3 regions of the Lentilactobacillus sp. TOM.63 genome follow, and region 1 is predicted to be linked to each of the others. Evidence: predicted binding sites of a transcription regulator. Region 1 holds the regulator's gene; each other region holds the start of a gene.
The links. The regulator CtsR, encoded in region 1, represses protease genes until heat stress. The targets are predictions, from matches to a motif close to TTGGTCAAAAAAGGTCAAANA.

Region 1 (2,279 bases):
CCACGAGGACAATCGCTGAAGCAAACTGATTAAATATGGAGAATCGACTTTTGGACATGATGAGCCTCCTATGATTAGAATGTTTTTATTATCCCTCGCTTGTGGTGGTTTTATCAAGGGCAGATTAGAAAATAAGTGGCTTGTTCGCTGAGTGCGTTCTACATTCTAACAAGCAGAAGTCTGCACATAGATGAAAATAGGCACCGAGGTTCTTTGTTACATAGCAGAAACGTGCGAAAACAAGCAAGAATCTGCGCGTAAGCACCTTTAGAAAAAATTCCAAGCCCGGGAATTTCCTCTAAAGGCAACTTAGGGTGCTACAAATAAAATATTCTTTTACACAGTAAACGTGCTCCGACGACACTGAACCCTAATGTATGAGCCAAGGGGGACAATGATGTCACCATTACATAGAAACGTGCTCAGCCCATCAGTTCCCTGCACATAACTGAAGACAAGCACCGAGGTTCTTTGTTACATAGCAGAAACGTGCGAAAACAAGCAAGAATCTGCGCGTAAGCACCTTTGAAAAAAATTCCAAGCCCACGAATTTCTTCCAAAGGAGACTTACACTCCGATTCTTAACCGCTTGTTTTCGCACTCTCAATCCTTTTCCTTGTACTTTCCTCAGACATTCGTATAATAATAGTCAATATTAGTCAAAGAATGGGTGATGAAATGGCCGACGAAAATATTTCAGATTTAATTGAACGTTATTTAAAAGAAATCCTTGCAGATAACGAACAGGTTAAGATTCGTCGTTCTGAAATTGCTGGTTTGTTTGACGTTGTACCGTCCCAAATCAACTACGTAATCAATACGCGATTTACTATCCAAAATGGTTATATCGTTGAGAGCAAGCGTGGTGGTGGCGGCTACATTAGAATAGAAAAAGTCCGCTTATTAGACGATATCGACGTTTTAGATTCATTAATCGCCGCGATTGGTAACAAGTTATCCAAAAGAGATAGTGAAACAATCGTTCAAACGTTATATAATAATGACTTAATTAATCGTAGAGAGGCCAGCATTATTTTGGCCGCGATTGATAAAGATGCGATTGACCTGAACAATAATGATTTAACAGATATCATGAGAGCGAATATAATGATATCAATCCTGAATCGTTTACGTTACGAGGGATAGAAAGTGAGGGTGTCTATGAATAATTTGTTTACTCCAAGCGCTAAGAATGTTTTAACCATCGCTCAGGAACAAGCCAAGAAATTTAAACATCAGGCTATCGGTACTGAACACCTTTTACTAGGTCTACTGATTGAAACGAATGGGATCGCTTATAAAGCACTTCAACAGTTCTCAGTAACTGCCGAAGATGTCACAGAAGAAGTCGAACGGTTTGCTGGTTATGGCAACTTGAAGAATCTTTCAAGTACGGATTACCTGCCATATTCACCAAAGGCTAAGGAAGTTTTAGCCCAAGCAGGAGATTTCGCCAAGAAAAATGGCGTTCCTAAAGTAGGAACCGAACACATTTTAATTTCACTTCTAACCGATGAGACAATCTTATCATCCAGAATTTTAATTAATTTGGGGCTTGATCTATCACAAATTCGCAAAGTAACATTGCGCAAAATGGGAATTAGTGGTGGTTCAATGGCTTCAAACATGGCAGCCAAGCAACGGGGCCGTCAATCAAAACGAAATGAATCAAAGACACCAACGATTGATTCATTGGCTCGTGACTTAACTGAATTAGCTCGTCAAGACCGGCTTGATCCAACCATTGGCCGTGATCTTGAAGTTAAGCGGGTGGTTCAGATTTTAGCTCGGCGGACTAAGAATAACCCAGTTCTAATTGGAGAACCCGGCGTTGGAAAAACAGCCATTGCAGAAGGCCTTGCTGAACGAATCGTTAAAGGCGAAGTTCCCGGCGACATGGTTAACAAACGCTTGATGATGCTCGACATGGGCTCATTGGTTGCCGGAACCAAGTACCGTGGCGAATTCGAAGACCGCTTGAAGAAAGTGATCGATGAAATTTATTCAGATGGTAACATCATTCTCTTCATTGATGAGTTGCATACCTTAATTGGTGCCGGTGGTGCCGAAGGGGCAATTGATGCCTCCAATATCTTGAAACCTGCATTGGCTCGTGGTGAGCTTCAGTTAATCGGGGCAACAACGCTTGATGAATACCAAAAGTACATTGAATCAGATGCTGCCTTGGAACGTCGATTTGCCAAAGTGATGGTTGACGAGCCCACGACTGACGAAACTGCTCAAATTCTCAAGGGGCTGCGGCCGAAGTACGAACAACA
Region 2 (2,279 bases), on a different contig from region 1:
TTAAGCGTTCGAATCGAGGTGGCGACCCCACTGACTTGTGGGAAATAGGTATCAGTAAAAATTCCAATGTTCACGACTAATTCCCCTTTCTGGTGGTACAATTTAGTATTTCGAAGGCAGCAGCAACACCACTAACGGTAGTATCTGGACCGTGTCGTTAAAATGTGCGCCCAGATCTGCACACTGTGCCAAAGTGACCGCTTCACCCATTGCAGACGGCACTGTAGTGTAACAATCGTTATAATTATATTGGTTTAGTTCTAGTATTGCAAACGAGTCAAACTAAAAAAACAAGCTGCTAATCAACCGTTTATAGCCGTTAGCAACTTGTTTTTTAAGTTATTTATAAGTCTAGTATTCATCACAATGAACATGAATTAGTCAGTGAGTCCTTCAGACTTCATTGTTTCACTGATTGCAGCAATTGCCTGCTTTTCGTCGTCGCCGTCAGCAGTAATTGTTACTGATGCACTTTGGCCAACACCCAATGACATCACACCCATGATTGATTTCAAGTTAACGGACTTTTCTTGATATTCAAGGGTAATATCTGAGTTAAACTTGCTTGCCGTCTGGACTAATAAAGTAGCTGGGCGAGCATGAATTCCTGTTTCTGCCACAATGTTATATTCACGTTTTTCCATTATAAATCATTCTCCTCTGATCAGTTTTATAAACTCCGAAAAATAATTTTAAAGTTAAAATTATTCCTTACTCATCTTAGAATAGCAATATATCAACCAAAATACAAGCTTAACCTCAACCGCTTACAGCATTTATTGCGTTTTTTTGTCATCTTCGTCGCGTTCAAAAACATATGTCACCACACCACCTTGATTTGCGGTCCCAATCACCCGCTTGCGCTTGTCAAAATTCATGTAGGCCACCTGGAAATCCATGAAGTGGTCTGGGTGCACTTCAATCCTATCAAGCTCTCCGGATTCTAGCTTCTTCAGTTGTTCCTCATAATTTACGTCTTCTGCCAATGGTTAATCATCTCCTTAAATGATCTGTTCAGTCCAATTACTTGATTACATCATATGTTGTTGTATAATAATTTCAAAGGTCAAAGTTGGTCAGTAACTTCATCCTTCGTTGTCCTTTTATTTTCTATATTAAAGGAGGAAAGCAATTAATGCTATGCCAAAATTGCCATAAGAATCCAGCAACCATTCATCTTTATGCGAGTGTGAATGGTCAAAAGCAAACAATTAACCTTTGCCAAAATTGCTATCAACTCCTATCGAACAAACAACGTAACACAGGAGGTGCTCAAAATATGGCTCAAGATCCATTTGGATTTGGTGGCTTAGACGACATTTTCCGCGCAATGCAAAACGGAAATGTTAATCCAAACTCCCAACAAGAAATTCCGCCTACCCAACCAATGGGACCAAATAACGGTGGCGGTCCAAGAGGTTTTCAACAAAATGGCAACTCACTTCTCGGCCAATATGGTATCAATTTAACCCAACTTGCCAGAGATGGGAAAGTTGATCCAGTTATCGGTCGTGATAATGAAATCCGTCGAGTCGTCGAAATCTTAAACCGTCGAACCAAGAATAATCCAGTTCTCATTGGAGAAGCTGGAGTTGGTAAAACAGCTGTTGTTGAAGGATTAGCCCAGGAAATTGTTTCTGGCAACGTGCCTTCAAAGCTGCAAAACAAACAAATTATTCGCCTTGACGTCGTTTCACTTGTTCAAGGAACCGGGATCCGGGGCCAATTTGAACAGAGAATGCAGCAATTAATCAAGGAAGTTCAAGACAATCCAGACATCATCCTATTCATCGATGAAATCCATGAAATTGTTGGTGCCGGAAATGCCGAGGGTGGCATGGACGCTGGTAACGTCTTAAAGCCCGCACTTGCCCGTGGCGAATTCCAGTTAATCGGTGCCACAACGTTAAAAGAATATCGTGATATCGAAAAAGATTCAGCTTTGGCTCGTCGACTTCAACCAGTGACAGTTGAAGAACCTTCACCAGAGGAATCGATCAAGATTTTGAAGGGTATCCAGAAACGTTATGAAGATTACCACCACGTTAAGTACACGGATGATGCGATTAAGGCAGCAGTTAAGTTGTCCGACCGTTACATTCAAGATCGATTCTTACCTGATAAGGCCATCGATTTACTCGATGAAGCCGGCTCTCGAAAGAATTTGACCATTAATGCGGTTGATCCTCACACGGTTGACGAAAAGATTCAAAATGCCGAGAAGCAGAAACAAGCTGCTTTGAAGAGTGAAGATTATGAAAAAGCCGCTTACTATCGTG
Region 3 (2,279 bases), on a different contig from region 1:
TAAGCACCTCGTGCGGAAGCGGCACCCAATTGAAGGGCAAATTTGCGGGCATCCTTGCCGCGAGTTAGAACATGAACTTCAATCCCTTGTTTCATTGCAACTTGCGCTGTTAGGTGAGCGGAACCACCAAAACCATAGAGGCCTAAACGCCCACCGGCAGGAACGTTTGCCCGCTCAAATGCCCGGTAACCGATAATGCCGGCACAAAGGAGTGGAGCAGCGGTCGCTGAGTTGAACCTTTCGGGAATCCGATAAGCGAAGCCTTCTGGAACTGTGACATATTCTGCGTAACCGCCGTCATGATCCCAGCCGGTATACAAGGAATTTGGGCAGAGGTTCTCGCGACCTGAACGACAGTATTCACAAACACCGCAGGTCCAGCATAACCAAGGAATGCCAATTCGATCACCAAGGTTAAAACGGCTGGTTTCGGGACCAAATTTAACCACGCGGCCGACAATCTCATGTCCGGGCGTCAGGTGTTCTTTATGAACTGGTAAGTCGCCCTCGGTCACGTGTAAATCGGTGTGACAAACGCCACACGTAATTACTTTGACTAGCACTTCTCCACGCTGTGGGGTTGGCACTGGTTTAGTGGTGAAGCGAAGTGGCGAGCTGTCCGAATTGATTGAACCCGGCTTGATAATTTCCCAAGCTTTCATTTCACTGGGGATGGTTTCCGAGGTATCCGGTGTGATTGTTTCTTGTGTTTTCATAAATTAATGACCTCGATTCAATAATTGTTTCAGAAAGAACGCATACCGATTTCATTGAATATAACAAACAAGTTAATGATTGAACTAACTTTCACATTCATTTTAGTCTGTTCTACGGTGATTAGCAATTGAACAGGATATAGAAAAAAGACCGCCACAAGCTTTGGACTTGTTGACGGTCTTCCTTAAATCACTCTTCATTGACGATCGGTCAATTAGTGAATTATTGTTTTTCAGAACTGTTGGTCATGATGCCATCCAACAAGCCATAATCAACAGCTTCTTGAGCGGTTAAGTAGTTATCCCGTTCAGTATCCTTGTTGATCTTCTCGATTGGTTGACCGGAATTCTCAGCTAAGAGATTATTAATCATCTTACGAGCCTTGAGAATTTCTTCAGCAGCAATTTCGATTTCAGTTTGTTGACCTTGAGCACCACCGGATGGTTGGTGAATTAGGACTTGAGCATGTGGCAAAGCAAATCGCTTGCCCTTGGCACCGGAAGATGCAAGAACAGAAGCCATTGAAGCAGCCATACCCATTACGATTGTCTGAACATCGGCTTTCACGAAGTTCATGGTATCGTAAATTGCCATGCCTGAGGTGATCACACCACCTGGTGAGTTGATGTAAAGGTAAATATCTTTTTCAGAGTCTTGAGCATCCAAGAATAACAATTGAGCAATAATCGCGTTCGCCATGTCATCTTCGATTGGGCCTGATAACATGATGATGCGGTCTTTTAACAGACGTGAATAAATGTCATAAGCTCTTTCGCCATTAGCGGATTGCTCAATAACAGTTGGCACTAAATTCATTGAGAATGCCTCCTTGATAGGTTTTATGAAAGATGGCCTGCGCCAAGTTCATGATAATAGTTTAGTGTATTGGTCAAAAAAGGTCAAATGTTTTGATCAATTTAATCTGATAAATGTTTTGTAATCCTGATAGCGGTCAGGTGTTATCCTGATGAAACCGAATTCAATGGTGCTATACTTTTGTCAAAGGATTAAGCGAGGAGGCTTCAAAATGAAAACGCACCATATCTCACTCTTAACGAAAGATGCCGATCAAAACGTCCATTTTTACACGAAAGTATTGGGGATGCGACTCATTAAGAATACGGTTAACCAGGAGAACATCAAGATTCGCCACTTGTTCTATGGTGATTACCTTGGCACGCCGGGGACAGTCGTCACGTTCTTTGTGCTTCCGCTGTTGGGTCGACGAACGGATGCCAAACACTTTTTTAATAGTATCAAATTAGCAATTCCAACTGGCAGCTTGGCGTTTTGGCAGCAGCGGCTTGATCGGTTAGGATATCAAACGACTGAAATTGATAATGGGCTTAAATTACTTGACCCAGATGGGGTTGAACTGAAATTAATTTTGACATCAGAGCGGTTAACTGACATGCGAATTATTCCAAACAGTGAGGTTCCAGCAGAAGACCAAATCACCAGATTACTGGGAACAGCGCTTCACCTACCGGATCCACAGGCTACCGCAGCGTTTTTCCACGAGTGGTTAGGCTTACCGATAGAATCAGATTCCGTGAAGCTGG

Region 2: QUF07_RS09585 (ATP-dependent Clp protease ATP-binding subunit) is a predicted target of CtsR. The motif match lies at 1,063-1,083, and genes of this name have one in related genera.
Region 3: clpP (ATP-dependent Clp endopeptidase proteolytic subunit ClpP) is a predicted target of CtsR. The motif match lies at 1,603-1,623, and genes of this name have one in related genera.

Annotation. Positions count from the first base shown of each region.
Region 1 is NZ_JAUCAP010000049.1:7,498-9,776, forward strand. It holds gene QUF07_RS09685 (CPBP family intramembrane glutamic endopeptidase) at 1-58, opposite strand, end outside; gene QUF07_RS09690 (CtsR family transcriptional regulator) at 679-1,146, shown strand; gene QUF07_RS09695 (ATP-dependent Clp protease ATP-binding subunit) at 1,162-2,279, shown strand, end outside.
Region 2 is NZ_JAUCAP010000048.1:5,392-7,670, forward strand. It holds gene QUF07_RS09570 (glycosyltransferase family 4 protein) at 1-74, opposite strand, end outside; gene QUF07_RS09575 (phosphocarrier protein HPr) at 378-644, opposite strand; gene ykzS (protein YkzS) at 777-986, opposite strand; gene QUF07_RS09585 (ATP-dependent Clp protease ATP-binding subunit) at 1,136-2,279, shown strand, end outside.
Region 3 is NZ_JAUCAP010000021.1:9,322-11,600, forward strand. It holds gene QUF07_RS05810 (zinc-dependent alcohol dehydrogenase family protein) at 1-716, opposite strand, end outside; gene clpP (ATP-dependent Clp endopeptidase proteolytic subunit ClpP) at 940-1,533, opposite strand; gene QUF07_RS05820 (VOC family protein) at 1,745-2,279, shown strand, end outside.